3 regions of the Kitasatospora sp. NPDC098652 genome follow, and region 3 is predicted to be linked to each of the others. Evidence: riboswitches for the same ligand, from Rfam matches in the RefSeq annotation. Region 3 holds a riboswitch; each other region holds the start of a gene.

Region 1 (9,967 bases), on a different contig from region 3:
GGTGAGCGCGCCGGCCTTGCGGGCCACGCCGTTCTCGTCCGTCTGGGCCGGCAGCTCGACCGGCTGGTTCTGCTCGTGCGCCGTGAGGGTGTGCAGGTCCTTCTGCGGCAGCTGGGCGTGCACCTCGATGAACTCACCGTGCGGCAGGCGCTTGATGACGCCGGTCTCGCGGCCGTGCAGCACCTTCTCCTTGTCACGGCGCTGGAGGCCGAGGCACCAGCGCTTGGTGACGATGAAGGTGATGACCGGCACCACGAAGAAGCCGGCGCGCACGAAGTAGGTGATCGAGTTGATCGACAGGTGCAGGTGGGTGGCGAACAGGTCGTTGCCACCACCGACCAGCAGCACCAGGTACAGGCTGATCCAGGCGGCACCCAGGGCGGTGCGGACCGGGGCGTTGCGCGGGCGGTCCAGGATGTGGTGCTCGCGCTTGTCGCCGGTGATCCAGCCCTCGATGAACGGGTAGACCGCGATCGCGACCAGGACCAGCGGGAAGATCATCAGCGGGACGAAGACACCCAGGTTCAGGGTGTGGCCCCACAGGCTGATCTCCCAGCCCGGCATGACGCGGATCAGACCCTCGGAGAAGCCCATGTACCAGTCGGGCTGGGCGTCGGTCGACACCTGGTCCGGACGGTACGGGCCGTACGCCCAGATCGGGTTGATCGTGGCGATCGCCGAGATGGCGGCGATGATGCCGAAGACCAGGAAGAAGAAGCCACCGGCCTTGGCCATGTAGACCGGCATCAGCGGCATGCCGACGACGTTCTTCTCGGTCTTGCCCGGGCCCGCCCACTGGGTGTGCTTGTGGTAGAAGACCAGGATCAGGTGCGCGACCAGCAGGCCGAGCATGATGCCCGGGATCAGCAGGACGTGGATGGTGAAGAACCGCGGCACGATGTCGTGGCCGGGGAACTCGCCCCCGAACAGGAACATCTGGATGTAGGTGCCGACCAGCGGGACCGCGAGGATCGCGCCTTCCATGAAGCGGATACCGGTGCCCGACAGCAGGTCGTCCGGCAGCGAGTAGCCGAAGAAGCCGTCGAACATGCCGAGGACCAGTAGCAGGAAGCCGAAGACCCAGTTGATCTCGCGCGGCTTGCGGAACGCGCCCGTGAAGAACACGCGCATCATGTGCACGAGCATCGCGGCCACGAAGACCAGGGCGGCCCAGTGGTGGATCTGGCGGATCAGCAGACCGCCGCGGATCTCGAAGCTGATGTCCACCGTCGAGGCGTACGCCTCGGACATCCCGATGCCCTTGAGCGGCACGTACGAGCCGTTGTAGACGACCTCGGCCATCGACGGCTTGAAGAACAGCGTCAGGTAGACACCGGTCAGGATGATGATGACGAAGGTGTAGAGGCAGATCTCGCCCAGCATGAAGGACCAGTGGTCCGGGAAGATCTTGCGCAGGTTGGCCTTGGCGAGGGAGTAGATCCCCAGCCGGCCGTCCGTCCAGTCAGCCGCGGACTCCCACTTGTTGGCGGGGTTCGCGCGCGTGCTGGAGGGCTTGGCGGCACCGGTCTTGGTGCTGCTCGCGCTACTCATCGAGCACGCTCCCAGAAGCTCGGGCCGACAGGCTTCTCGAAGTCGCCGGTGGCGACCAGGTTGCCCTTGTCGTCAGTGGTGATCTTCAGCTGCGGCAGCGGGTGGCCGGCCGGGCCGAAGATGACGCGCGCGCCGTCCGCCAGGTCGAAGGTCGACTGGTGGCAGGGGCAGAGCGCGTGGTGGGTCTGCTGCTCGTACAGGCTGATCGGGCAGCCGACGTGGGTGCAGATCTTGGAGTAGGCGAGGATGCCCTCGAAACCCAGCTCCTTGGACTTGTCGTCCTTGATGTCCTCCGGCGCGATGCGCACCAGCATCAGGGCGTCCTTGGCGATGCGCTGCTGGAAGTCCTCGTCGTGCGTGGTGAGGCCCTCCGGCATCGCGAAGGTCAGCGAGCCGATCACGAGGTCCTCGGGCTTCATCGGCTGCATGGTGCTCATGTTGACGAGCTGCAGCGGCTTGGCCGGGGTGGCCTCCTTCCAGCCCGTCTCCTGGAGCTTCTTCTCCGGCAGCGGGCCCAGGTCGCGGAGCAGGACCACGCCGGAGAGCGGGACCAGCGCCATCGACCCGATGAGGGTGTTGCGGATCATCTTGCGGCGGCCGAAGCCGGACTCGGCGGCACCGGTCTTGAACTGCTCGATGACGTCGTTGCGGACCTCGTCGGAGGCCTCGATCGGGTGACGCTCGGCGGGCAGCTCGACGTCCGACATCAGGGTGCGGGCCCAGTGGACCGCGCCCGCGCCGATCATGAACAGCGCGACGCCCAGGGTCAGGCCGAGCGCGAAGTTCAGCGCGCTGACGTGGCCCAGCGGGAAGATGTAGACGATCTTGTCCGGGTCGATCGCCACGTACGAGGCGATGAAGCCGATCGTCGCGAGCATCGAGACCACGAACATCAGCGAGACCTGACGCTCGGCCCGCTTGGCGGCCCGCTCGTCGATGTCGGTGCGACGGGGCTCGTGGGCCGGCAGGCCCGGGTCGGCGAACGGGTTGCCGTGGTCGGCCACCTCGCCGGCGGAGCCGTGCGGCTCCGGGAGCTTCTCTTCTGACATGTCGTGGCTCATGACTTCTTGGCCTTGGTGGTGTGGGCGGCGACCCAGATCGCGACCGCGATGAGCGTGCCGAGGCCGAAGATCCAGCCGAACAGACCCTCGGTCACCGGACCGAGGCTGCCCAGGGTGAGACCGCCGGGGTTGGGCTCATCGTTGGTGGTGTGGCGGACGAAGGCCACGATCTGCTTCTTCTGCTCCTCGGGCATGGTGCTGTCCGGGAACGACGGCATGTTCTGCGGGCCGGTCTGCATGGCCTCGTAGATGTGCTTGGCGTCCACGCCCTCCAGCGACGGGGCGTACTTGCCCTTCGTCAGGGCACCGCCCTGGCCGGCGAAGTTGTGGCACTGGGCGCAGTTGGTGCGGAACAGCTCGCCACCCTTGGAGATGTCGTCCGGGTTGGTCGAGGTGTACTGCTTCGCGTCCGGCGTGGTCGGGCCGGGGCCGAGCGACTGGACGAACGCGGCGAGCTGGTCGATCTCGCTCTGGCTGTAGATGGCCTTCTTGCGCGGCACCTGGGCACCGGGCTGCTGGGCCGGCATGCGACCGGTGCCGACCTGGAAGTCGACAGCGGCGGAGCCCACGCCGACCAGGCTCGGACCGTCACTGCTGCCCTGGCCGTTCAGGCCGTGGCAGGAGGAGCAGCCCACGGCGAAGAGCTTCTTGCCCTCATCGATCGCGAGCGACTGCGCGGCGACGTCGGCCTGCGCCTTGTCGGCGGGCGCGAACGCGGCGTACAGCCCCCCGGTTGCCGCCAGGGCGAGAAGTAGGACGACCAGCGCCGCCAATGGGTGGCGCCGTCGTGCGGAGAGCTTTTTCACGGAATAACCCCGGTGTCAGGATCTGGTCGACTGGTGGGTGCACCCGGCGGCCGGTCTGGCCGGCACGAGGTTGCCTGTCCAAGGCTGCGCGCGCGGTCGGTCGGTGGGAGCGTCGGCACCGGCAGAAGCGGCCCGTCGCCGGTGAGGGCGGGGGCCGCTGCCGGTGGCCAGCGACCTGATCAGCTGGTTACTTGATCAGGTAGATGGTCGCGAACAGGCCGATCCACACGACGTCGACGAAGTGCCAGTAGTAGGACACGACGATCGCGGCGGTGGCCTGCTCGTGCGTGAAGCGCTTGGCTGCGTACGTCCGTCCCAGGACTAGCAGGAAGGCGATCAGACCGCCCGTCACGTGCAGACCGTGGAAGCCGGTGGTCAGGTAGAACACCGTGCCGTACGGGTCCGAGGACAGCGAGAGGCCGTCGTTCTTGACCAGCTCGGTGTACTCGTAGACCTGTCCGCCGATGAAGATCGCGCCCATGAAGAACGTCAGGGCAAACCACCCGCGGAGCTTCTTCACATCACCGCGCTCGGCGGCGAACACGCCGAGCTGGCAGGTGAGCGAGGAGAGCACCAGGATCGTGGTGTTGACCGAGGAGAACGTCACGTTGAGGGCGTGCGCCTTCTCGGCCCAGAACTCGGCTCCCTTGACGGAGCGGAGCGTGAAGTACATCGCGAAGAGGGCCGCGAAGAACATCAGCTCGGAACTGAGCCAGACGATCGTTCCGACGCTGACCATGTTCGGTCGATTGACCGATCCGTGCGCGTGCCCGGTTTCTGTTGCTGTTGCTGTCGCCACGACGGACATTATGTCGGTCCCTTATTCCGTCTTCACGTCGGGGGGTGTCCCTCGGAGTGTCCGGTGCGTGCGGTATGCCCGCTTGACGGGCGACGGGGGGTCCGGACGGAGGCTGAGCAGCGGCGTGTCCCTTTTCTGACGGTTCCTCGGAGGGGCCCGCGACCCCGTTGCCCGGCGCGTCGTTGCACGGTCGGCCCAGTGCCGTGCCGTAGGGGGACGGGATGCCGCACGGCCGTCCGGGTGGACCGGGCGGGTCCGGGCGGGTCCGGGTGACGGGCCGTCCTCCGAGCGGGTGAGTCACGGGCGCGGCGGCTTGAGGGGGAACGTGCGCGAGGGGGACCGGCGACGGGGGAAACGGGAGTAGCATCCGGATCAGGTGAACGTGGTCCGGATCACACTTGAGGGAGCAGGGTCCATGGCGTACACGACCGACGAGACGCTCACCGTCCTCGTCTACAGCGACGACCGCAACACCCGCGAGCAGGTGCTGACGGCGCTCGGCCGTCGCCCTGCCGAGGATCTTCCGGAGCTGTCCTACCTCGAATGCGCGACCACCCCCGCGGTGCTCAAGGCGTTGGAGAAGGGCGGCGTCGACCTCTGCGTGCTGGACGGCGAGGCGGTGCCGGCCGGCGGCCTCGGCCTCGGGCGCCAGCTCAAGGACGAGATCTACGGGTGCCCGCCGGTGCTGGTGCTGATCGGCCGGCCGCAGGACTCCTGGCTCGCCGCCTGGAGCCGGGCCGATGCCGCGATCTCCCGCCCGGTCGACCCGGTGGCGCTGGCCGAGGCGGTCGCCACCCTGCTGCGGGCCCGGCTGGCCAAGCGGGCCCCGGCCACGCGTTGAGCGGTGCCGTCTCAGTACTGGAGATGAGGGCGCCGTAGGCGCCCCGCCGCTCGATAGGCTGGCTCCATCCGTACGGACGTCCCCCCTCGCGGGGGAACCGACAACAGCTGGAGTCAGCCATGGTGAACGTGAACCCTGCGAACGGTGGTACCGACCCCGCGCAGGTGGTCCGCACCTGGCCGGACCTCCTGGCGGCTCTGTTGAAGGGGGAGGACCTCGACCGCTCGTCCACCGCGTGGGCGATGGACCGGATCATGAGCGGCGAGGCGTCCCCCGTCCAGGTGGCCGGGTTCATGGTGGCGCTGCGGGCCAAGGGCGAGACGGTCGACGAGATCGCCGGCCTGGTGGACGCGATGTACGACCACGCCGAGCCGCTGGACATCCCCGGCCCGGCGGTCGACATCGTCGGTACCGGCGGGGACCGGGCGAAGACCGTCAACATCTCGACCATGTCGGCGATCGTCGCCGCGGCGGCCGGGGCCAAGGTGGTCAAGCACGGCAACCGGGCGGCCTCCTCCTCCAGCGGCTCCTCGGACGTGCTGGAGAAGCTCGGGGTGGCGCTGGACCTCTCCTCCCGGCGGGTGGCCCAGGTGGCCGAGGAGGTCGGGCTCACCTTCTGCTTCGCGGCGAAGTTCCACCCCTCGATGCGGCACGCCGCCACCGCGCGGCGCGACCTCGGGGTGCCCACCGCCTTCAACATCCTCGGCCCGCTGACCAACCCGGCGAGGGTCACCTCGCACGCGATCGGCTGCTTCGACACCCGGCTGGCCGGGCTGATCGCCGGGGTGCTCGCCCGGCGCGGGGCGACCGCGCTGGTGTTCCGCGGCGACGACGGGCTGGACGAGCTGACCATCACCACCACCTCGCGGGTCTGGCTGGTGCGCGACGGCGTGGTCACCGAGACCACCTTCGACCCGCGGGACGTCGGCATCGAGCTGGTCGGCATCGAGGCGCTGCGCGGGGCCGACGCCGCGTACAACGCCGAGGTCGCGCGCCGGCTGCTGGCCGGGGAGCGCGGGCCGGTGCGGGACGCCGTCCTGCTGAACACGGCGGCGGCGCTGGTCGCACTGGACCTGGGCGACGCCCCGCTGGCGGAGCAGCTCGCGGCGGGCATGGCGCGGGCGGCCGAGGCGATCGACTCCGGCCGGGCGCAGGACCTGCTGCGGCGTTGGTCGGAGGCCACCAGCCGGATCTGAGGCGGTAGTTGGGGCCCGTGCCGATTCGTCGGCACGGGCCCTTCGTGTCCGCCCCGATGTACCCGCCCCGAGCCGAAGGGGCGCGCCGGTGCCGAAAGTCGAGGAGCGACAAGCGAGATGGGGGTCCCCCCGGCCGGAGGCTGGGGGAGAGCGCGGGAGCGACGACCGTCGGCACCGGGTCCGAGCGCCCCGGAGGCGAGCGGGCGAAGACACAGTCCGGATGGTGGATGCCTGTTTGACCGTCCGACGTACCCGACCTAGAGTCTTCGCCAGGTCATGAGTGACAGCGTCAAGCCCCAGCTGGCTGTCCGGCAACCCTCCGTCCGTGGCGGGGTGCCCTGGGTGAGGACCGGGTCGCCGGGCAAGCCGTCCGCGCGACAAGCGCGGACACCGGACGATCTGCACTCCCGGGGTCCCTTACCCCGTGAAGGAGTGCATCCCCATGTCCCTCTCCCTCGGAACCACCGCCCCGCTCGCCGTCCTCGGCCACGACGTCGAGGTCCCGCTCGTCAGCGGTGAGAAGGTCGGCTACGCGGCGCTCGACTACGCGGCCAGCGCGCCGGCGCTCCAGCGGGTGTGGGACGACGTCGCCGCCTACGCCCCCTACTACGGCAGCGTGCACCGCGGCGCCGGCTACCTCTCCCAGCTGTCCACCGACCTGTTCGAGCAGAGCCGCCGGACCGTCGCCGAGTTCCTCGACCTGCGCGCGGGCGACCAGGTGGTCTTCACCCGCGCCACCACCGACTCGCTCAACCTGCTGGCCGCCGCCGTCCCGGCCGGCACCCGGGTGTTCGCCTTCGAGACCGAGCACCACGCCTCGCTGCTGCCGTGGGCGCACGCCGGGCTGGAGGTCGGCTACCTGCGGGCGCCGCGCTCGCGGGCCGAGGCGGTGGCCGCGCTGGAGGAGGCGCTGGCCGCGGCGCCGGAGGGCCCGAAGCTGCTGTGCGTCACCGGCGCCTCGAACGTGACCGGCGAGCTGTGGCCGGTCGCCGAACTGACCGGGACCGCGCACCGGTACGGCGCCCGGGTGGTGCTGGACGCCGCCCAGCTGGCCCCGCACCACCGGGTCTCGGTGCGCGAGCTGGGCGTCGACTGGATCGCCTTCTCCGGCCACAAGCTGTACGCGCCGTTCGGCGCCGGGGTGCTGGCCGGCCGCTCCGACTGGCTGGACGCGGCCGAGCCCTACCTGGCCGGCGGCGGGGCGACCCGGACGGTGGCCCGGGAGCTGGACGGCTCGGTGGCGGTGCAGTGGCACACCGGCCCGGCCCGGCACGAGGCCGGCTCGCCGAACGTCATCGGCGCCTACGCGATCGCCTCGGCCTGTCGGGCGCTCACCGAGGCCGGCTTCGACGCGCTGGAGGCCCGGGAGCGGGAGCTGGTCGAGCGGCTGACGGCGGGGCTGGCGGAGATCCCCGAGGTCCGGGTGCTGAACCTGTTCGGGGCGGGCTCGGCCCGGGTGGGCGTGCTGTCCTTCGTCGTCCGGGGCTGGAACAGCTCGCACTTCGCGGCCGCGCTGTCCGCCGAGTACGGCATCGGCGTGCGCGACGGACTGTTCTGCGCGCACCCGCTGGTGCGCACCCTGCTCGGTGACGAGGACTCGGCGCCCTCCGAGTGCGGGGCGCCCGAGCCCTCGCTGCCCGGTGAGCGCAGCCTGAACGCGATCCGGGTGAGCTTCGGGGCCGGCACGCCGGACGAGCACGTCGAGCGCTTCCTGGCCGCGGTCCGCGAGCTGGTCACGGACGGCGCGGCGTGGAACTACCGCAACGAGGGCGGCCGTTGCGTCGCCGACACGCGCCGCGCGGGCTGAGTCCTACTCGTCCAGGCCGAGGGCGAAGGCCGCTTCCAGGTCGTGCTGGGAGTAGGTGCGGAAGGCGATCTGGGTCTCCGTGTGGGCCACACCCGGGACCTTGTTGAGCCGGCCCGGGATGACCTCGGCCAGGTCGTCGTGGCGGCGCACCCGGACCATCGCCACCAGGTCGTATCCGCCGGTCACCGAGTACACCTCGCTGACGCCCTCGATCGCGGCGATGGCCTCGGCGATCTCGGGGATGCGGTCGACACTGGTCTTGATCAGGACGATGGCGGTGATCACAGTTCGGGCTCCTTGATGCGGGTGCGGCCAGCGTATCGGGCCTCAGCCGGGGCGTCTCGGGGGGTGGCCGACCACGGTGCAGGCGTACAGGAAGCCCGCGGAGAAGCCGATCACGTGCACCAGGTAGGCGACCCCGGGCCCGGCCGAGTGCACCGACCACCACTGCAGGGCGAACCAGAGGCCGAGCACCAGCCAGGCCGGGAAGCGCAGCGGGAGGAAGAGGAGCAGCGGGACGAGGGTGGTCACCCGGGCCCGCGGGTGGAAGCGCAGGTAGGCGCCGAGCACGGCGGAGATCGCGCCCGAGGCGCCGATCAGGACCCGGGTGGAGTCGGGCGCGTGCGACTCGGCGAGCGCGAAGCCGTACGAGGCGGTGCAGCCGGCGGCCAGGTAGAAGAGGAGGTACCTGGCCCGGCCGACCCGGCGTTCCACGGTCGGGCCGAAGACGTGCAGGAAGAGCAGGTTGCCCAGCAGGTGCAGCCAGCCGGCGTGCAGGAAGAGGCCGGTGAGGGCGGACACCGCCGGGTGCTTGCCCGGGGTGGGGGCGGCGGGGCAGCCGGGGACCGGGTCGGGGGCCTCGGCCAGCTGCCCGGCGGTCAGCGGGTGGCCGGTCAGCAGTTCGGCGGGGACGGCGCCCCAGCGCTGCTCGTACCGCTGCTCGGCGCAGATCCGGGTCTGGCCGGTGCCGTACAGGGGGTTGAGGCCGGCCGCCGGGCCGAGCAGGAAGACCAGGGTGTTGACCGCGATCAGGGCGTAGGTGACCGCCGGGGCGGGCAGCGCCGGGCGGCCGTCCCGCGCATCGGTGTGGTCGGGGGCCGTGAGCGCCATGCGGCCAAGCATCCCTCCGGGCGCGGCAGGTGACACGGCGGTTTACGGCAGGTGGACTACTGGGCCGTCCGGCGGGGCGGGACGGGCTCCGGTCATCTCGGCTGACCGGTGGTCCTGGTGGTTGCCCCAGGCAATAGGCTTGGGGCGGGCATTCCCGCCTCCCGCCGCCGACGCCGGGGCTCCGGGGGGAGCGCCTCGCCCGCCCAGGGACCAGCCGAGAGGACCCCCCGATGACCGTCGCCGCTCCGACCGCCGAGACGCGCTGGCGCTGCACGCTGTGCGGCAACCTCACCCGCTTCGACGTGACCCGCTCCGCGCGGGTGACCGAGTTCCTGCACTTCGACCTGGCCGGCGAATCCCGGGTCGAGGAGACCGAGGTGCACAGCGAGACCGTGGAGTCGGTGCGCTGCCGCTGGTGCAACGCGGTGGACCAGGTCGAGCTGGTGGCCCGTCCGGGTGCCGAGGGCGTGGAGGCCCCCGCCGCGCAGGGCTGACCCCGCCGGTGCGGTGGGCGGTGCGCGACGCCGCCGTCCACCGCACGGGACAATACAGACAAGACGCACGGAGCGTGACGACAGGGGCGGCCGCGGCCGCACCCGCTGGACCAGGATCGGAGCCGAGGACGTGGTGGACGCAGCGAGGGAGCCCGGCGAAGCGCAGGGGCTTCAGCCCGCTGCGCCGGCACCGGAGCCGGCCGCCGAGCCGGGCCCGTCCGAGACCGACCTCCCGGAGGGCCCCGGCGCGGCCCCGGCCGGTGCGGGTGCCGAGCGGGCGGCCGAGAAGCTGGACCGGCCGC
Region 2 (9,967 bases), on a different contig from region 3:
ACGGCGGCCCGGATCCGGGCGAAGTCCTCGACGGAGGGGGTGAGTCCGTCGGCGGCCATGTCGGTGACCAGTTCGAGCCGGTCGGCGCCGCCGGACTCGGCTGCCTGGGCGTCCTGGGGCGTCAGCGCGATGACTTCGAAAATTGGTCTAGACATATCAGACAGCCTGCCACATCCCCCCGCCCCCGGCGAGACCCGCACCCCCGTTCCGGTCACGCCGGGAGCGGGGGCCGGTCACGCCGGGGCCGGGGGCCGGTCACGCCGGGAGCGGGGGCCAGATCACAACGGGGGCGCGGGGCCCCGGTCACGCCCGCCCCGGCACCATCCCGACGCCCACCCGCCGGCCGAACCGGCGCTCCGCCACCGCCACCAGGACCAGCACGGCCACCACCGGCACCGCCATCGGCAGCAGGTGCGAGATCCCGCGGGACTCCCGCCAGATGTTGAACAGGCTGCCCGGCCCGGTCAGCACCAGCACCGCCAGCCCCACCGCCGTCGGGCCCAGCCGCCCGCGCAACGCGGTGAAGGTCAGCAGCGTCGGGGCGATCAGCATCACCACGAACCACTGGACGTCCAGCGGGAAGGTCGTGTCGTCCCAGCTCTGCGCCGCCTCCAGCAGCCCGCCCGCGACCACCGAGGCCAGCACCAGCCCGGCGGTCCGCAGGTTCGGCCGGGGCAGCAGGTCGGTCGGCGCGACGACCAGCAGCAGCGCGGCCACCACGAACGGCAGCGAGGCCATCCCGATGTAGCCGACCCACCAGACGTCGAAGACGCCCGGCCCCCGGACGGCCCGGCCCAGGTCGTACAGCCCGATGGCGCCCAGGACCAGCGACGTCGCCCGGACGGCCGTCCACCGCCCCAGCAGCGCCGCCACCCCGAGCAGCAGCGTGGCCACCGGCGGGGCGAACGCCCGGACGTGGTTGCCGAACGAGTCGTCCCAGGCGAGCCACCTGGTGGTCCGCTCCAGCGCGAGCACCCAGGGCACCATGACGGCGCCGACCACCGCACCGGCGATCATCGGCGCCGCCAGCGCCAGCAGCCGCCCGGCCGCCGAGGCGCCGGTCAGGCCCAGCCGCACCCGGAGCCCGTACACCGCCAGGCCGAGCACCTCCCGGGCCAGCGCCACCCGGCCGCCCGCCGCCGTGGTGTCGGCGAACACCTCGGCCAGTTCCGCACCGCGCTCGCGCCGGTAGCGCGCCGGGTAGAGCCGCAGCGCGGCCCGCAGCACCGCCGAGGGCGCGGGACCGATCACCGGCATGGTCATGAGAGTCCTCCCCCTGTCGCGGGCCGCTCCCCGGCCCGGCCCGGCAGCATCGACCGGATCCTGGTCAGTCGCCGCTCCGCCTCGGTGGCCACGGCGCGCAGCCGTCCGGCCTCGGCTGCCAGCGCGTCCCGTCCGGCCTCGGTCAGCGCGTAGGTGCGCCGGGCCCGTCCGTCCACCACCTCTTCGGCGGCGACCTCGATCAGACCCTGCCCCAGCAGCCGGTCGAGGGCGCCGTACAGGGTGCCGGTGCGCATCTTGACCCGGCCGTCCGAGATGGCGGCGATCTCCTGGATCAGCGCGTAGCCGTGTCTGGGCTGGTCGGCCAAGGCGGTGAGCAGCAGCAGCGTGGGCTCCTGCATGGAGCGTTCTGTCATACGACTACATATATCGTCAACCTACCTATAGGTCCAGCACCGGCCCGTGCCGACCCGACCCGAGCCGACCCGCCACAATGTGCCCCATGCCGACCGAGGACCTGCTCACCGCCTGGACCGCCCTGCTGCACCGGTGCGGCGCCACCGACGACCCCGAACCGTACGGCCGCGAACTGCTGCGCCGCTGGTCGGACCCGCGCCGCCGGTACCACACCACCGAGCACCTGCGCGCCGTCCTGCACCACGTCGACGCGCTCGCCGGGCACGCCGCCGACGCCGACACCGTCCGGCTCGCCGCCTGGTTCCACGACGCCGTGTACCGCCCCGACCGCACCGAGAACGAGGAGCGCAGCGCCGCCCTCGCCGTCCGCGCGCTGACCGCCGCGGGCCTGCCCGCCGAGCGCGTCGCCGAGGTCGAGCGGCTGGTCCTGCTCACCGTCGGCCACGACCCGGCCCCCGGGGACCGCGACGGCGAGGTGCTCTGCGACGCGGACCTCGCCGTCCTCGGCGGCACCCCCGAGGCCTACGCGGCCTACGCGGCCGCCGTCCGGGAGGAGTACGCCTTCGTCCCCGAGCCGGACTTCCGCACCGGCCGGGCCGCCGTCCTGCGCCACCTGCTGGCGCTCCCGGCCCTCTACCGCACCCCCGACGCCCACCGGCACCTCGCCGCGACCGCCCGCACCAACCTGACCACCGAGCTCCAGTACCTGGAGAACTAGGCCCCCAACTCCCCCACCGGCGCCACCACGGCCCCCTGCTTGCCGCACACCCAGTGCGGCTCCGGCCCCAACTCGGGCTCCACGCCCAGCGCGTGCGGGTCCCCGTCGGCCGCGCAGGCGGTGCACAGCGGCCACCGGCCGTACGCCTCCAGCAGCGCGTCCTGGACGTCCTGGGCGACCAGCCCGAGCACGTAGTCGGTGCCGTCCGGCCACTGCTCCAGCCACCAGCGGCGGTGGGTGACGGCCTGTTCCACCAGCGAGACGACGGCGGCGTCCGCCACGTCCCGCGCGGTGAGGTCGGCCAGGATCAGGGCCCGGGCGTTGTGCAGGGCGGTCTCGATGTCGTCGGAAGCCATCCGTCCATTCTCCGCGGCCCGCCCCTGGCTTCAAAACACAGGCCCGGGGCCGAAACGCGCCCCGCGCCCGAAACGCCGCGTGGGCGGCCCCCCGAAGGGAACCGCCCACGCGGACGAGGATCAGCCGATCCGATCGGAGTCCGATCAGGATCAGAAGTCCATGTCACCGCCCGGCATGCCGCCGCCGGCGGCCGCGGCGGCCTTCTCCGGCTTGTCGGCGATGACGGCCTCGGTGGTGAGGAACAGCGCCGCGATGGAGGCGGCGTTCTGCAGCGCGGAGCGGGTGACCTTGGCCGGGTCGATGATGCCCTCGGCGATCAGGTCGACGTACTCGTTGGTGGCGGCGTTCAGGCCGTGACCGGCGGGGAGGTTGCGCACCTTCTCCACCACGACGCCACCCTCCAGGCCGGCGTTGGTCGCGATCTGCTTGATCGGGGCCTCCAGCGCCACGCGGACGATGTTGGCACCGGTGGCCTCGTCGCCCTCCAGCTCCAGCTTGTCGAAGGCGACACCGGCCTGCAGCAGCGCGACGCCACCACCGGCGACGATGCCCTCCTCGACGGCGGCCTTGGCGTTGCGGACGGCGTCCTCGATGCGGTGCTTGCGCTCCTTGAGCTCCACCTCGGTGGCCGCGCCGGCCTTGATGACGGCCACGCCGCCGGCCAGCTTGGCGAGGCGCTCCTGGAGCTTCTCGCGGTCGTAGTCCGAGTCGCTGTTCTCGATCTCGGCGCGGATCTGGTTCACGCGGCCGGCGACCTGCTCGCTGTCACCGGCACCGTCGACGATGGTGGTCTCGTCCTTGGTGATGACGACCTTGCGGGCGCCACCCAGGAGGTCCAGACCGGCGTTCTCCAGCTTGAGGCCGACCTCCTCGGAGATCACGGTGCCGCCGGTGAGGACGGCGATGTCGCCGAGCATGGCCTTGCGGCGGTCGCCGAAGCCCGGGGCCTTGACGGCGACGGACTTGAAGACGCCCTTGATCTTGTTGACGATCAGGGTCGACAGGGCCTCGCCCTCGACGTCCTCGGCGATGATGACGAGCGGCTTGCCGCTCTGCATGACCTTCTCCAGCAGCGGGAGCAGGTCCTTGATCGAGCCGATCTTGGAGTTGGCGATGAGGATGTACGGGTCCTCGAAGGTCGCCTCCATCCGCTCCAGGTCGGTGGCGAAGTAGGCGGAGATGTAGCCCTTGTCGAAGCGCATGCCCTCGGTGAGCTCGAGCTCCAGACCGAAGGTGTTGCTCTCCTCGACGGTGATGACGCCTTCCTTGCCGACCTTGTCCATGGCCTCGGCGATGAGCTCGCCGATCTGGGTGTCGGCGGCGGAGATGGAGGCGGTGGAGGCGATCTGCTCCTTGGTCTCCACGTCGGTGGCCTGGGCCAGCAGCTGGTCCGAGACGGCGGCGACGGCCTTCTCGATGCCGCGCTTGAGGGCCATCGGGTTGGCGCCGGCGGCGACGTTGCGCAGACCCTCGCGAACCAGGGCCTGGGCGAGCACGGTGGCGGTGGTGGTGCCGTCACCCGCGACGTCGTCCGTCTTCTTGGCGACCTCCTTGACGAGCTCCGCGCCGATCTTCTCGTACGGGTCCTCGAGCTCGATCTCCTTGGCGATGGAGACACCGTCGTTGGTGATCGTGGGGGCGCCCCACTTCTTCTCCAGCACGACGTTGCGACCCTTGGGGCCGAGCGTGACCTTCACTGCATCGGCGAGCTGGTTCATGCCACGCTCAAGGCCGCGGCGAGCTTCCTCATCAAAGGCGATGATCTTGGCCATCAGAAGTGGTCCTCCGGGACACGGTCGACTGCTCGGACCAAGGGGTGCCCGCGACGGACGGCCCTGGTGCGCGGAGGTCCATTCCCCTACCGCTCCCGGGGGCCTCACCGACCCGGTCCGCTGTCACTCTCACACTGTGAGTGCTAACGCCAATGATTAGCACTCCGGGTGGTCGAGTGCAAGCCCAATGACCGACCCGCGAGCCACCGTCCGCCCCCGCGCGGGAGCCCGGACGGCCCGCCCGGGGAACGCGAACGGGCCCGTACGACGCGTGTCGTACGGGCCCGTCGAGAAGCGAGTGGTCACCAGCCGTGGGCCGCGCCGAGCTCCTGGGTGCCGGAAGAGGTCAGACCGCCGCGCGGACCATGTCCGCCTGCGGGCCCTTCTGTCCCTGGGAGATCTCGAACTCGACCCGCTGGCCCTCCTCGAGGGTGCGGTAGCCGTCCATCTGGATCGCGCTGTAGTGGACGAAGACGTCCGCACCACCGTCGACCGCGATGAAGCCGTAGCCCTTCTCCGCGTTGAACCACTTGACGGTGCCCTGAGCCATTCCGAACTCCCCTAGTGCTGTGCTGGCCCTTCACGGGCCCGCAGGTCGCGGGCCCGGGTCTGGTTTGAAGGCCGGCCCGGGGAACCCCCCCTGGGCGCAGCCGTGCACGCCGCAATCCTCCGCAGCGGGGCGCCGGACGGCTTCCGTGAGCGGCTGATTACGTCGACCGCCGCTGAATGTATCCGGATCGACGCCCTCTGCAACAGGGTCAGCCGCCGGGAATTCCGCAGCCCCGTCAAGAGACAAGAGCGAACAAACCGGGAGAAAATCGGCAATTAGCGCCGGACATAGCGGACGAATTACTCAAATGCCTGCAGGAATTCTGACATCTGCCTGACATGTTTCACGGCCCCGGCCCCGGGGCGGTCTCAGCGTCCGGACGAGCTCCGGCGAAGCACCCACTGCCGGAAGGGGAAGCCCTGTTCCCAGCAGAGCCACACTCTACTCCGACTCCGACCGAAAATATTCCCGCCGAAATGCAAGCGGCCGCCCGCACGCACGGAGAGTGGAATTCCGTACGCGCGGACGGCCGGGAAACGGCGGGAACGGCTCAGCAGCCGCCGGCCACCGCCGGAATGATCGAAACGCTCGCACCGTCCGTGATCCCGGTCGCCAGACCGTCGGCGAACCGCACGTCGTCGTCGTTCACGTACACGTTGACGAAGCGGCGCAGCTTGCCGGTGTCGTCCAGGATCCGGGCCGCGATGCCCGCGTGGTTGTGCTCCAGGTCGGCGATGACCTCGCCCAGGGTGGCCCCCTCGGCGGTCACCTCGGCCTCGCCGCCGGTGTAGGTGCGCAGGATGGTGGGGATGCGGACGGTGGCGCTCATGACTCTCCTAGCGGGGTGGGGGGTGGATCAGGCGGACGCGAGGCCGGCGGCGTGGAAGGAGTCCAGCGTCGGGCGGATGACGGCGGTCATGCCCGCCTCGGAGACGGCGTCCAGCGTCTTGAGGCCGTCCCCGGTGTTGATCGCGACGGTCTCCTTGGCGGGGTCCAGCAGACCGGTCTCCACGAGCTTCTTCAGCACGCCGACGGTCACCCCGCCCGCGGTCTCGGCGAAGATCCCCTCGGTCCGGGCCAGCAGCCGGATCGCCGCCACCACCTCCGCGTCCGTGACGTCCTCCACCGCGCCGCCGGTCCGCCGGGCGATGTCCAGCACGTACGGGCCGTCCGCCGGGTTGCCGATCGCCAGCGACTTGGCGATGGTGTCCGGCTTCACCGGCCTGATCACGTCCCGGCCGGCCTTGAACGCCGCCGACACCGGCGAGCAGCCCTCCGCCTGGGCGCCGAAGATCCGGTACGGCCGGTCCTCGACCAGGCCCAGCTTGATCAGCTCCTGCAGCCCCTTGTCGATCTTCGTCAGCTGCGAGCCCGAGGCGATCGGGATGACGAGCTGCTCCGGCAGCCGCCAGCCGAGCTGCTCGCAGATCTCGTAGGCCAGCGTCTTGGAGCCCTCGCCGTAGTACGGCCGCAGGTTGACGTTGACGAAGCCCCAGCCCTCGCCGGCCGGGTCCCCGATGAGCTCCGAGCAGAACCGGTTCACGTCGTCGTAGTTGCCCTCGATGCCGACCAGCTCACCGCCGTACACCCCGGCCATCACGACCTTGCCCTGCTCCAGGTCGTGCGGGATGAACACGCAGGAGCGGAACCCGGCCCGGGCCGCCGCCGCGCCCACCGCACCGGCCAGGTTGCCGGTCGACGAGCAGGACAGCGTGGTGTAGCCGAACGCCCGGGCCGCCTCGATCGCGCAGGCCACCACCCGGTCCTTGAACGAGTGCGTCGGGTTGCCCGAGTCGTCCTTGACGTGCAGCTGCGCGGTGAACCCGAGCTCCCGGCCCAGGTTGTCCGCCTTCACCAGCGGGGTCCAGCCGGGGTTCAGGTTGGGCTTCGAGGCGACGTCGGCCGGCACCGGCAGCAGCGGCGCGTACCGCCAGATGGACGCGGGGCCGGACTCGATCCGCTTGCGCAGCTCCTCGGCGCGCTCGCTGCCGAACTCGTAGGCGATCTCCAGCGGCCCGAAGCACTCCGCACAGGCGAAGCTGGGGCCGAGCGGGAAGCGGGTCCCGCATTCCCGACAGGACAGCGCGGCCGCGGGGCCGAGGTCGACGGAAACGGGTGCGACGGTGTCGATAGCCATGATGGCGGAGGCCTCTCTCCTCATCTTCCCCGCGGCGCGGATGCGCCACAGGCCGGAATTGGCACCTGTCCCGCCGGGGCCTGTCGACGACAGCCGAGCGAGAAGGTTGCCGGGACGTCAACGGGCCGTTCCCTCAGTCCCTCTGGATGAGCTTGTGAAATTGTGGTGGTGCGCAGCGGCGACCCCGGCGTGCAAAGGTCCGGCCGCTGTACGAAGACTGTATCCGAAGGCGTCAAACCTGAACGGGACCGTCCGCCAAGCGAGATGACCCGTCCCACCCGATCCCGCCGAGGAGAGTCACCGTGCCCGCCGAACCGACCCACGCGCTCCTCCCGCAGGCGGCGTCCTGGCTCCGCCGCCGCTCGTGGAGCGCGGCCGATCGGCCGGTCGACGCCCTCCTCGCCGCCAAGCGGCGCACCGGCCGGACGGTCAGCGTCGTCCTCCCCGCCCTCGACGAGGAGGCCACCGTCGGCGACATCGTGCGCACCGTCCGGCGCGAGCTCATGGACCGGATCCCGCTCGTCGACGAACTCGTCGTGGTCGACTCCGGCTCCACCGACGCCACCGCCGCCGTCGCCGCCGAGGCCGGCGCCCGGGTGGAACACCGCGACCGGATCCTCCCCCGGCTGCCCGCCGTCCCCGGCAAGGGCGAGGTGCTCTGGCGCTCGCTGCTGGTCACCCGCGGCGACATCGTCTGCTTCATCGACGCCGACCTGCGCGAGTTCGACCCGGCCTTCGTCTCCGGCATCGTCGGCCCGCTGCTCACCGACCCCGACATCCACCTGGTCAAGGCCATGTACGACCGCCCCCTCGAAGTCGGCGGCTCCGCGGCGGGGGACACCGGCGCGATCGTCCCCACCGGCGGCGGCCGGGTCACCGAACTCGTCGCCCGCCCCCTGCTCAACCTCCACTGGCCGGAACTCGCCGGCTTCGTCCAGCCCCTCGGCGGCGAGTACGCGGCCCGCCGCTCACTGCTCGAACGACTGCCCTTCCCCACCGGCTACGGCGTCGAGATCGGCCTCCTGATCGACGCCCTGGACCTGGTCGGCCTGGACGCCCTCGCCCAGGTCGACGTCGGCGTCCGGCACCACCGCCACCAGGACGGCCAGGCGCTCGGCCGGATGGCCGCCACCATCTACCGCACCGCCCTGGAACGCCTCGACCGCTCGCACCGCCTCAAGGCCTCCGCCGACCTCGTCCACCCCCACCTCACCCAGTTCACCCGCGACCCGCACACCCGCGCCTTCACCGCCCACACCCACCCCGTGACGGCCCTGGAACGCCCCCCGATGCACACCGTCCCCGAGTACGCCACCCGTCGTTGACGGGTTTGCCACCCGGACCCCCAGGCAACATCCCAACCATGGGCGATCTCACGACCGAACGTTCGAGTGCGACCGGAACCGCCCCCGTCCTGGTGGCCTCCAACCGGGGACCGGTGTCCTTCGGCACCGCCGACGACGGCACGCTGACCCTGCGCCGCGGCGGCGGGGGCCTGGTCTCCGGCCTGTCCGCGATCGACGACCCCACCGCCGTCTGGGTCTGCGCGGCCCTGGGCGACGCCGACCGCAGAGCCGCCCGGGAGGCCCCCGACGGCCGCCTCGACCGCGCCGGGCACGAGGTCGGCGGACAGGCCGTACGGATGCTCGACATCGACCCGGAGACCTTCGCCCGCGCCTACAACGGCGTCGCCAACTCCACCCTCTGGTTCGTCCACCACCTGCTCTACGCGACCCCCACCGCGCCCTCCTTCGACGCCGACTTCCGCACCGAATGGGCCGCCTACCAGGCGTACAACGCCGCCTTCGCCGCCGCCCTGGCCGCCGAAGCCGCCCCGGGAGCCGCCGTCCTGGTCCAGGACTACCACCTCTCCCTCACCCCGGCGCTGCTCCGCGAGGCCCGCCCCGACCTGCGGATCGGCCACTTCTCGCACACTCCGTGGGCCCCGCCCGAGTACTACCGGCTGCTCCCGGACGACGTCGCCCGGGCCGTCCTGACCGGCATCCTCGGCGCCGACCGGGCCGGCTTCCTCACCGAACGCTGGGCCCGCGCCTTCGCCGCCTGCTGCGAGGACCTCCTCGGCGCCGTCTTCGACCCGGCCGCCCTCACCGTCACCCACCAGGGCCGCACCACCCAGCTGGGCGTGCACGCCCTCGGCGCCGACGCCGACTTCCTGCGCGAACGCGCCCACCGCCCCGACGTCGACGAGCGCCTCGCCGCCCTGCGGGCCGCCGTCGGCGACCGCCGCACGATCGTCCGGGTCGACCGCACCGAGCTGAGCAAGAACATCGTCCGCGGCCTCCAGGCCTACCGGCACCTGCTCCGCACCCACCCCGAGTGGCACGACCGGGTGGTCCACATCGCCTTCGCCTACCCGTCCCGCACCGACCTCGCCGAGTACCGCGACTACACCGCCGCGGTCCAGGAACTCGCCGCCGCCGTCAACGCCGAATTCGCCACCCCCACCTGGCAACCGCTGATCCTGCACGTCAACGACGACTTCCCGCGCTCGCTGGCCGCCTACCGGCTCGCCGACGTGGCCCTCGTCAACCCGATCCGGGACGGCATGAACCTGGTCGCCAAGGAGGTCCCGGTGGTCTCCGACCACGGCTGCGCCCTCGTCCTGTCCCGCGAGGCCGGCGCCCACGCCGAACTCGGCGACGACGCCCTCACCGTCAACCCGTACGACGTCATCGCCACCGCCGAGGCCCTGCACACCGGCCTCACCATGAGCCCCGAGGAACGCGCCGACCGCACCAAGCGCCTCGCCGCCGCGGCCACCGCGCTCCCCCCGC
Region 3 (9,967 bases):
GACGGCCCGGGCCCCGAGCAGCGGGCCCGCTCCTGGTTCGCCGTCCGCTTCGCCGCCCGGGCCCAGGACGGCCGAACCCTCCTCACCGAGGTCACCGGCGGCGACCCCGGCTACCAGGAGACCGCCAAGATGCTCGCCGAGTCCGCCCTCTGCCTCGCCTACGACGACCTCCCCCCACTGGCCGGCCAACTCACCACGGCGGTCGCCATGGGCCGCCCCCTGATCGACCGCCTCACCGCGGCGGGCCTCTCCTTCCGCGTCCTCCCCACCCCACCCCGCACCGCCCCGGGCCGCTGACTCCGTCACGGGCTCGCGCGCACGAGGCCGACCCAACCGCCCCCAGCCCACCCGACACCGCGCAACGACCGTACGATTCGGCCGGGCTCAGCGGTGCTCGGGGTTCTCGAAGTCGAAGCGACAGCCCGCGTCCCACTCCGAGCGCTGGTTGCCGTGCGCCGGGATGCCCCCGGCGTCCTTGAGCATCCGGGCCAGGTGGAGCTGGTTCCAGGTCATGAAGGTGGTGTTGCGGTTGGTGAAGTCGTTCTCCGGCCCACCGGACCCGGCGTCCAGGTACGACGGCCCCGGCCCCGCCTCGCCCACCCAGCCCGCATCGGCCTGCGGCGGGATCGTGTATCCGAGGTGCTGGAGGCTGTACAGGACGTTCATCGCACAGTGCTTCGCGCCGTCCTCGTTCCCGGTGATCAGGCAGCCCCCGACCCGACCATAGTACGCGTACTGCCCGTGCTCGTTCAGGATCGACGAGCACGCGTACAGCCGCTCGATGACCTTCTTCATCACGGAGGAGTTGTCCCCCAGCCACACGGGTCCGGCGAGCGTGAGAATGTCCGCGGCCATGACCTGCGAGTAGATGACCGGCCACTCGTCGGTCTCCCAGCCGTGCTCCGTCATGTCCGGCCAGACGCCCGTCGCGATGTCGATGTCCACCGCCCTGAGCACCTCGACCTGCACACCCTGGCGCTCCATGATGCCGGTGCTGACGTCGATCAGGCCCTGGGTGTGGCTGCGCTCCGGGGAGCGCTTGAGGGTGCAGTTGATCACCAGGGCGCGCAGGTCGGCGTACGAGGTCGTCGGGTCCGGCACGGGGTCTCCTTCGGGCGGTCCGGGAGGCCGGTCGGTGGCGGGCTCCCCCGCACAGCTCACCAGGCCGGGGCGGCCGGCGCGCGCGGGGCTGGGCCGGTTGCCTGACGGACTCGGGGCGGTGGTCGCCACCCCTGTTCGGCCGAGCAGGCGGCCAGTAGCATGAACTCGCCTTCCACCGTGGCTCCGAGGGGACGAGTGACCGCCGTGATCACGCTCACCGCAAGCAGGATTCCCGTCGACGTCGTGGACATCGACGTGGACGTCGACCTCGCCCTGGCCGGGGACTGCGGCCCGGAGCTCGTGGGCCTCCCGGACCCGGCTGACCTCGCGGACACGGTGGAGCCCACGCCTCAGGTCACCCAGATGGATCCACTGCCCCCGCAGGTCGTCCAGATGTACGTGCAGCTCGACCCCCCGCTGCTGGTGGACGCCGTGGCCGCGGACGCCCCCGACACGGTCTGAGGCCAGCCCCGCGCGCATGGACGTCGACTCCCCCTCCGCCCACCGCTACAGCCGCCCCTTCGACCGGTTCCCGTCCCGGCACGAGCACCAGGAACGGTGGGCGGACCTGACCCGGGCGATCGCCGCCGCCGGCCCTCCCGGCGGTGAATCCAGCGGCGCCAGGGGCGAGTTGACGGTGCTCGGCTCGGGCATCGAGGCGGCCGGGTTCACCCGGGCCGACGAGCGCCTGCTCCGCGAGGCCGACCACGTCTTCCACTGCGTGGCGGACCCGGCCACCGTGGTGCGGATCAACGCCTGGCGCCCGGACGCCTACGACCTCGGTGTCCTCTACGACGACGCCAAGGACCGCTACCTGACGTACGTCCAGATGTCCGAAGCCGTCCTGCACTTCGTCCGCGCGGGGCGCCGGGTGGCCGCGGTCTTCTACGGCCACCCGGGCATCTTCGTGCTCTCCTCCCACCGCGCCGTGCGGATCGCCCGCCGGGAGGGGCACCGCGCCGTGATGCGGCCCGGCATCAGCGCCCTGGACGTGCTCTGCGCCGACCTCGGGGTGGACCCGAGCACCCCCGGCATGCAGACCTTCGAGGCCTCCGACCTGCTGATCCACGGCCGGCGCATCGACCCGGGCCTGCACCTGGTGCTCTGGCAGGTCGGCATCGTCGGTGAACTCGACTACCAGCGCGCCGGGTTCACCAACCGGCACCTGCCCGTGCTGCTGGACCGGCTGGAGGAGGTCTACGGACCGGACCACACCGTGGTCAACTACATCGGCGCCCGCTACCGCGGCCTCGAACCCGTCACCGCCGAGCACACCGTCGCCGCCCTGCGCGACCCGACCGTGCAACGCACCGTCACCAGCGCCTCCACCTGGTACCTGGCCCCCACCGCCGCCGCACCGGCCGACCCGCAGGTGCTGCGCCGCCTCGGCCTGCTCCAGCCCGGCCAGACCGTCCGCCCGCCCGACGGGCCGCTGCGCACCATCGACGAGTACGGCCCGCGGGAACTCACCGCCCTCGACGGCTTCGCCGACTTCCGCATCCCGGCCGCGTACCACTGGCAGGAGGACACGCCCGGCGCCCGCTTCGTCCTCGCCCTCGGCGAGGACAGCGCCCTGCGCGAACGCTACGTCCGCGAGCCCGCGGCCGCCGTCGCCGACTGGGCACCGCCGGAGCTCGGCGCGGCCGAACGCGCCCTGCTGTCCAGGCGCGAGGACCTCGCCCTCCAGGCCGCCGCCCGCGGCGTACGGCACCGGCCCACCCCGGAGGCCGCACGACGGCTGCGCACCCTGCTCACCCGCAGGTCCGAGGCACGCGCACTGCTACGGGACGGCATCACGGGCTGGCCGTCACTCCGCCAGGACCTGGACTCCGTCCTGGCCGACGCCCTCTACCCCTGGACGGGCCTGTACGGCACGCCGGACGGCGAGCTGTCCGTCTACGTCCTGGGCCGCGCGACCGACCCGCCCCGGCACCGGGTCCACGTCGACGGCCGCCGGATCGCCGACCCGCGCTACGAGCGCGGCGTGCTGCGCTGGCGCGAGCCGGACGGCAGCGGCGGCGAGCTGCGCACCGAGTTCGGCCGGGACGGGCGGCGCCGACTCGTCGGAACCGTCAGCGCTGCCGGTGCCGTTGAGGCGGCAGGCTCCGTCGCACGCACTGTCTGCCTGACGGAGTACCCGCTGCCGGAGGCCCCGCCGCTCGCCGACCTGGTGGGTGCTTACCACGCCGAGGGCGTGCGGGTGGACGTGGTGTCCGACGCCCCCGGCGCGCTCCCGCGCCTGCACGTCACCGTCGACGGCGAAGCCGTCACCGCGGCGGTGCTGCTCGGCCCGACGGGCTTCGAGATGGACGCGGTCACCGTCCCCTACGACCGACCGCTGCCGGACGTCCCGCCCTGTCTGTACGGAGACTACCGGCTGCGGCTGCCGTCCCGGCCGGACGCCGGTGCCCGGCTGCGGATCGCGGCGGACGGGGTCACCCTCGACGGACGGCCCGTGCCCAAGGCCGAGTCGAGCGGTCGGCGCCTCGGCTGGCAGGACGGCCCGGCCCCGGTGCCCGGCGCCGAGCTCACCCTGCTGCTCGACCCGATCACCCTGCACCCGATGCTGCACGGCACCGGCCGGACCGCAGACGGCACACCCTTCCCACTGGTCGGCATGGTCCCGGTCGAGGCCGAGGCAGCCCAACGGCTCGCCGCCCGGCCCCGGTTCGGCATCCCACTCGGCCCCTGGGCCCACCTGACCGCCCTCGCCACCGAGGCCGGCCAGGACGGCGGGCTGTTCTGGTGGCACGGCTGGGAACAGTCGGCCACCGCCCTGCGAACCGTCCACCAGGCCCTGCGGGAGCGCGGGCGGTAGACACACCGCACCGGCCGGCCCGTATAACCCCAGGTCAGGGCGGGGACGGCGGCCGATGGTACGGACTCGGTAAGGAGCCCGCGCGGACCGTTGGCGCGCCCCCTGCCGCTGGCTAGACTCGCGCGGCCGACCGGACATCGCGGCCGACCGACCGGGCATCCCGAGCGGCCGACCGGGTGCCGACTCCCGTTCGGCACCGGAGCAGAGCACAGCGCAGCACCACCCAGGACACCAGGCACCTCCCGCCGACGACCATGGGGGTCTCCATGCAGTTCCGCACCAGGGCACCACTCGCCACCGCGACCGCAGCGCTCCTCCTCGCCGCCGTCGCCGCCGGTGCCCCTACCCCGGCCGGTGCGGCCGCGGCCGGCGCGAACCCGCCCGACGCCTCGCCCGGCGCACCGCTCGCCGTGATCTCACCCGGCGATCCGTACGCTTCCTGCGACCTCGGCGCGGACGGCGACGGCACCAACTACCCGGGCGCGGAGGAGGAACCGTACGCCGCCGCCAACCCGCTGGATCCGGCGAACACGATCACCATCTACCAGCAGGACCGCTGGTCCAACGGCGGTGCCCGGGGCCTGAGCTCCAGCTACACCACGGACGGCGTGCACTTCACCCAGACGGCCCTGCCCTTCACCCACTGTGCGCCCGGCGGGCTGGCCTACCAGCGGGCCTCCGACGGCTGGGTGAGCTTCGGCCCCGACGGCACCGCGTACGCCAGCGCCCTGGTCTTCGACGCCACCACGGCGCGCAGCGCGGTGGCCGCCGCCACCTCCACCGACGGCGGGCGCAGCTGGCAGCACGTCACCGAGCTGATCAGCGACGACGACCCGGCGATCACCGACGACAAGAACGCCGTCACCGCCGACCCCGTGCACCCGGGCGTGGCCTACCAGGTCTGGGACCGGGTGGACCAGGCCGCCGGCCCGACCCCGGTCTTCGACGGGCCGGGCTACCTGTCCGTCACCCGGGACCACGGCCGGACCTGGTCCCCGGCGAAGCCCTTCGTGACCACCGCCACGACGCCGAACACCCAGACCATCGGCAACCAGATCGTGGTCGACCCGCGCACCGACACGCTGTACGACTTCTTCGACTGGATCACCTTCACCGACGCGACCGCCACCACCGTCAGCGACGTGCACTTCGGCATGGTCAGCTCCACCGACCAGGGCCGCACCTGGAGCCGGCCGGTCCGGGTCGCCACCGACACCTCCGTCCCCGAGGTCCACCCGAACGCGCCCGCCGACGCCACCAAGTCCCTCCGGGCCGGCGCCGGCCTGCCCAGCGTGGCGATCGACCCGCAGACCGGTGAGCTGTACCTCGCCTACGAGGGCTCGGAGTCCACCGGCGGCAGGTTCGACGCCATCCAACTCGTGCACTCCACGGACGGCGGGCGGACCTGGAGCGGCCCGACCCGGCTCAACCAGGCCCCGGGCGCACCGGCGTTCACCCCGTCCATCACCGTGGCGGCCGACGGCACCGTGGCCGTCAGCTACTACGACCTGCGCTACCTCACCCCGGCCGACACCTCCACGCTGCCCACCGCCGCCTGGCTGCTCAGCTTCCCGCGCGACGGCGAGAACAGTCCGGTCGAGCGGCAGATCTCACCGGTCTTCGACTGGCTCCAGGCGCCCTACGCCGGGGGCCACTTCCTCGGCGACTACCAGGCCCTGATCACCGACGGCCGCCTGGTCCGCCCGGTGCTGGTGACCGCCAACAGCGGCGCCCCGCTGAACTCCACCGACGTGTACAGCGGCCGCTTCCGGCCGGACACCCTGCGCAGCCCGGGCGCGGCCGCACCGACCACCCAGGCGGCGCGCACCGGGGCGCGCGCTGGGGCGCCCGCCGTCGGCCCGCGCGCCGTGCAACACCTGCGGCGCTGACCCGACCGGCGGCCGGCGGCGCGGAAACGCTCCGCGCCGGCGGCCGCTCGGCCTCGAACGCCCAGGTCCGAGCCGGGCCGACGGCCCGGTCAGGGCCGGTGCAGCGCGTCCGTGAGGTGGCCCGCCGCCTCGATGACGGCTTGGGACAGGCGGGCACCCGGGTGCCGGCTCAGCCGTTCGATCGGCCCCGAGACGGAGACCGCGGCCACCACCCGGCCGGCCGGGCCGCGCACCGGCGCGGAGACGGAGGCGACGCCGGGCTCGCGCTCGCCGATCGACTGGGCCCACCCCCGGCGCCGCACCCCGCTGAGCGCGGTGGCGGTGAACCGGGCACCCTGGAGCCCGCGGTGGAGCCGCTCGGGTTCCTCCCAGGCCAGCAGGACCTGGGCGGCGGACCCGACCTTCATCGGCAGGGCGAGCCCGACCGGCACGGTGTCCCGCAGCCCGAAGAGGCGTTCTGCGGCCGCCACGCAGATCCGGACCTCACCCTGCCGGCGGTACAGCTGGGCGGTCTCGCCGGTGACGTCGCGCAGGTGGGTGAGGACGGTGCCGGCCGCGGCGAGCAGACGGTCCTCACCGGCCGCCGCCGAGAGTTCGGCGAGCCGCGGGCCGAGGACGAACCGGCCCTGGAGGTCCCGGCCGAGCAGCCGGTGGTGCTCCAGTGCGACGGCGATCCGGTGGGCGGTCGGCCGGGCCAGGCCGGTGGCGTCGACCAGCCCGGCCAAGGTGGCCGGGCCGGCCTCCAGGGTGCCGAGGATCGAGGTGATCTTGTCGAGCACGCCGACGCCGCTCGTGTTCTCCATGGACGGGTACTCCAGTCTCAGATCCCGTGAGCGACGGGTGGGTACGGCTCACGGGCGCTCCGTTGGGGTGGGAGCGGGGTGGTCAGCGGGGACAGGCCTGCGGGAACAGCAGATCGCCTGCGCCGAGCACGAAACGGGTACGCGAAAGGGCCGGGGCGGGAAGCGCCCGGGCGAAGGACAGCACTGAGAGCACCGTGTCTCCTCATCTTCCCCGCGCCACGTTGGCGACAGGCCGGAGTTGGCACTGACCCCGGACGGCACGGCGCGTACTTCGGACGCCGGGTCGAACGGGGAGTTGCCGGGGCTTCGTAGGGCCGGTCCCTCCACCCCTCTGGATGATTCGCGAAGTACCATACAAGATTTCCCGGGCGCCCCGCCAAACCTTTCCCGAACACCCCGCACCCGGAGCCCGCCGGGGTCCTTGACCACGGATTATTTAGATTTCTAAACTATTTCCATGACTGCGACCCCGGCGACCTCAGCATCCCCAAAGAAGCCGCTCAGGTTCAGGATCGGCATCGCGCTCCTCATCCTGAGTGCCCTGACCTACGTGGCCGTCCTCGTCATCCTCTTCCTCCCGCTGGACTCCGGCGCCAAGGCCGCCGCCTTCGGCGGGACACTCGTGGTCGCCGAGACGAGTGCCCTCATCGGCATGGCCGGCGTCGGCAAGGAAGCCGTCCGGGCGGTCAGGTCCCGCCTGGGGCTCAGGAGGCGCAGCCGCGCCGCCGAGCAGCCGCCGACCGCAGAGTGACGAGCCCGATGGTCACCGGCGAAAGACCCGGCGGCGCCGACCTGCACGCCCGCAGCGCCCGGCTCAACCAGCTCTTCGCGGACCTGCGGCTCCTCTCGGAACGGCACGGGCCCCGCTACGACGAGTTCGGGCTCACCGCCCAACAGCACCTCGTGCTCGGGCAGATCGTGGCCGACCCGAACGTCACCCCCAAGGACCTGGCCGAGCGCCTGGGCGTGTCCAAGGGCGCTGTCAGCCAGCACCTGGCGCGCCTGGAGAAGGACGGCTACCTCTCCCGGCAGCGCAGTCCCCAGGACGGCCGCGTCCACGTCTTCCGCCTGGAGGCCCGTGGCACGGCCTACCGACAGACCGTGCTCCGGTACGAGCGGGAGCTCCACGACGCCTACGTCGCGAAGCTCTCGGCCACGGACATGGCGGAGATCGAGTCCGCACTCGGGAAGTTGAGACGGGTCTTCGAGGGCTGACGCCACCCGCCCCGGACGCCACTCGTCAGCGACCTCAAGTGATCGCTCGCTCGAGATCGCTCACTTGAGATCGATCACCAGACTCCCGGCCCGCGCCTCCTCGCTCGTGACCTTCTTCCTCGGGTGCCAGAGGACCTGCACCGAGTAGGAGTCCGAACCCCCCGGCACGTCGGGCAGCACGATCGGGAACCGGCAGGCGGAGTCGTGGTACTCGCCCTGCCCCAGGGCGCCGGTCGCGACCACCCGACCCGCCGAGTCGCGGACGGTCACCAGGGCGTCCTTGTCGACGTCGTCCAGGTCCTTGGCCCCGTTGCAGGGGCCCGACTTGGTGGGGTCGGAGGTACTGATCCGCGCCTGGCCCACCAGCGTGAACGACTCGTCGTCCCCGGGCCCGGACACGCCCCAGGCCAGCCCGACGGCGCCGGCGCCGACCACGAGTCCGGCAACCGCGAACACCACCGGGGCCTTCCACCACCGGAGTTGGGGTCCCTGCGCAGCCTCGGGCGGAGCCGCCTCCGTGGCGGGTATCGGGGCAGCACTCTCTTCATACGATTCGTCAGGCATTCGCACAGGATGGCACCGAGCAGCGCCGCTGACGAGGAAGTTCCGCGAACGGAGCCCCACCGTGCGGCCGCCACCGACCGGCCGCACTGCCCGACCGCGGTGATCGGCGACGGCCAGGCCACGGAAGAATGGGGCGGGTGACCAGCACTCAGCCGCTCCCCCGGGGCCTCACCGCCCTCATCCCCGACGCCCGCACCCGGGCCACGCCCGGCGAGCGGGCCGCCTCCCAGCTCCTCCACCTGCGCGAGGCGACGGTGCCCGTGCCGGTCCTCGCCGCGGCCGCCGAGCTGATCACCCCGCTGTTGAAGGACGAGGACCCGGCGACCCGCGCGGCCGCCACCGCCGTCCACACCCGCCTGCTGGCGGCCATCGAGGAGGCCACCCCCGGGCGATAGCCCGCCGGGACGGGGCGAGGCCGGACCCCTCGGCGACGGACCCGCGCGAGACGCAACCCTCGGGTTGCACCTGGTGATGCGACGTGCAACTCTGGAGTTGCACCCACTGTCCGCGATGGAAGGAGCCCCCTCATGAGCGAGGACCGGATCGAACGCGAGACCCTGATCGAGGCGCCCCTGGAGCGGGTCTGGTCCCTGGTGGCCGAGCCCGGTTTCTGGGTCGCCGACAAGGCGAGCCTGCCCGGCACCGTGGCCAGGGAGGGCGAGGAACTGGTGGCCAGGAACCCGGAGTACGGCGACTTCCCGGTGCGCGTGGAGAAGGTCGAGCCGCCGACCTACCTGGCCTACCGCTGGGCCAGCGCGTTCCCCGGGGAGGAACTGCGCGAGGACAACAGCACCCTCGTCGAGTTCACCCTGACCCCGGAGGACGGCAGGACGCGGCTGCGCGTGGTCGAGAGCGGCTTCGCGACACTGGCCGGGTCCGAGGAACTGCGCGGCAAGGCGGTCGAGGACAACACCGGCGGCTGGCGCCAGGAGCTCGACGCGCTCAGGACGCGCGCCGAACAGCCCGCCGCGTGACCGACCAACCCCACGGCGCCGTCGAAGCGGTCGACACCGTACTCGCGGCCCTGGCCGACCCGACGCGACGCCGGCTGCTCGAACTGATCGCCGCGCAGGGGGAGGCCACCGCGACGACGCTCGCCCGGCACCTTCCCGTCTCGCGCCAGGCCGTGGTCAAGCACCTCGCCGTCCTGGACGCCGCCGGGCTGGTGAGCAGCGGCCGCGCCGGGCGCGAGGTGCGCTACACGGTGCGGCCCGCGGCGCTCGACACCACGGCGCGCTGGATGGCCTCGCTCGCCGCCGACTGGGACCGCAGACTGGCGCACATCAAGCACGTCGCCGAGGCGGCGGAGCGGGAGTCGCGAACAGGTCGTGACGACGCGTCACGCCCACCGGAACAGCCCCACGGAGGAGTCTGACCAGGTCGACCGCCTGACGGCACGCCCCGGGTGCGGCCGGTCGCCGAGCCGCCGACCGACCGGCCGTTCACCTGCCCGTCGACCCCTCCGTTCGTCAATGCACCGAACGGGAGCTTCACCTTTCGGGGTGGTTAGCTCTCGCTTTTCCGTAGGTAGTCGAACCGACCCTTCTCCGCGCGCCTGGTACGAATACGGAGCGACA

The links. Region 3 has a riboswitch for S-adenosylmethionine ahead of ACIQWA_RS32910 (IclR family transcriptional regulator). Riboswitches for the same ligand answer to the same signal wherever they lie in the genome.
Region 1: linked by a shared signal. The riboswitch ahead of ACIQWA_RS28890 (aminotransferase class V-fold PLP-dependent enzyme) and the one ahead of ACIQWA_RS32910 (IclR family transcriptional regulator) in region 3 are both predicted to bind S-adenosylmethionine.
Region 2: linked by a shared signal. The riboswitch ahead of thrC (threonine synthase) and the one ahead of ACIQWA_RS32910 (IclR family transcriptional regulator) in region 3 are both predicted to bind S-adenosylmethionine.

What each region holds. Positions count from the first base shown of each region.
Region 1 covers NZ_JBIWAQ010000016.1:66,477-76,443, reverse strand. Annotated here, with positions in the region: gene ACIQWA_RS28920 (ubiquinol-cytochrome c reductase cytochrome b subunit) at 1-1,551, opposite strand, end outside; gene ACIQWA_RS28915 (Rieske 2Fe-2S domain-containing protein) at 1,548-2,600, opposite strand; gene ACIQWA_RS28910 (cytochrome c) at 2,609-3,418, opposite strand; gene ACIQWA_RS28905 (heme-copper oxidase subunit III) at 3,606-4,226, opposite strand; gene ACIQWA_RS28900 (hypothetical protein) at 4,633-5,058, shown strand; gene trpD (anthranilate phosphoribosyltransferase) at 5,178-6,254, shown strand; SAM riboswitch class IV at 6,527-6,644, shown strand; gene ACIQWA_RS28890 (aminotransferase class V-fold PLP-dependent enzyme) at 6,697-8,061, shown strand; gene ACIQWA_RS28885 (Lrp/AsnC ligand binding domain-containing protein) at 8,065-8,346, opposite strand; gene ACIQWA_RS28880 (rhomboid family intramembrane serine protease) at 8,389-9,171, opposite strand; gene ACIQWA_RS28875 (hypothetical protein) at 9,402-9,665, shown strand; gene ACIQWA_RS28870 (NYN domain-containing protein) at 9,955-9,967, shown strand, end outside.
Region 2 covers NZ_JBIWAQ010000022.1:124,727-134,693, forward strand. Annotated here, with positions in the region: gene ACIQWA_RS34010 (copper homeostasis protein CutC) at 1-155, opposite strand, end outside; gene ACIQWA_RS34015 (hypothetical protein) at 304-1,263, opposite strand; gene ACIQWA_RS34020 (PadR family transcriptional regulator) at 1,260-1,637, opposite strand; gene ACIQWA_RS34025 (hypothetical protein) at 1,724-2,356, shown strand; gene ACIQWA_RS34030 (hypothetical protein) at 2,353-2,712, opposite strand; gene groL (chaperonin GroEL) at 2,863-4,485, opposite strand; gene ACIQWA_RS34040 (cold-shock protein) at 4,832-5,035, opposite strand; gene ACIQWA_RS34045 (MoaD/ThiS family protein) at 5,586-5,864, opposite strand; gene thrC (threonine synthase) at 5,892-7,172, opposite strand; SAM riboswitch class I at 7,190-7,325, opposite strand; gene ACIQWA_RS34055 (glucosyl-3-phosphoglycerate synthase) at 7,475-8,497, shown strand; gene ACIQWA_RS34060 (trehalose-6-phosphate synthase) at 8,536-9,967, shown strand, end outside.
Region 3 covers NZ_JBIWAQ010000021.1:58,706-68,672, forward strand. Annotated here, with positions in the region: gene ACIQWA_RS32885 (saccharopine dehydrogenase family protein) at 1-297, shown strand, start outside; gene ACIQWA_RS32890 (flavodoxin family protein) at 385-1,101, opposite strand; gene ACIQWA_RS32895 (hypothetical protein) at 1,297-1,563, shown strand; gene ACIQWA_RS32900 (SAM-dependent methyltransferase) at 1,580-3,919, shown strand; gene ACIQWA_RS32905 (sialidase family protein) at 4,186-5,808, shown strand; gene ACIQWA_RS32910 (IclR family transcriptional regulator) at 5,898-6,611, opposite strand; SAM riboswitch class I at 6,811-6,953, opposite strand; gene ACIQWA_RS32915 (transporter suffix domain-containing protein) at 7,069-7,362, shown strand; gene ACIQWA_RS32920 (MarR family winged helix-turn-helix transcriptional regulator) at 7,371-7,826, shown strand; gene ACIQWA_RS32925 (hypothetical protein) at 7,887-8,285, opposite strand; gene ACIQWA_RS32930 (hypothetical protein) at 8,528-8,785, shown strand; gene ACIQWA_RS32935 (SRPBCC domain-containing protein) at 8,918-9,364, shown strand; gene ACIQWA_RS32940 (ArsR/SmtB family transcription factor) at 9,361-9,765, shown strand.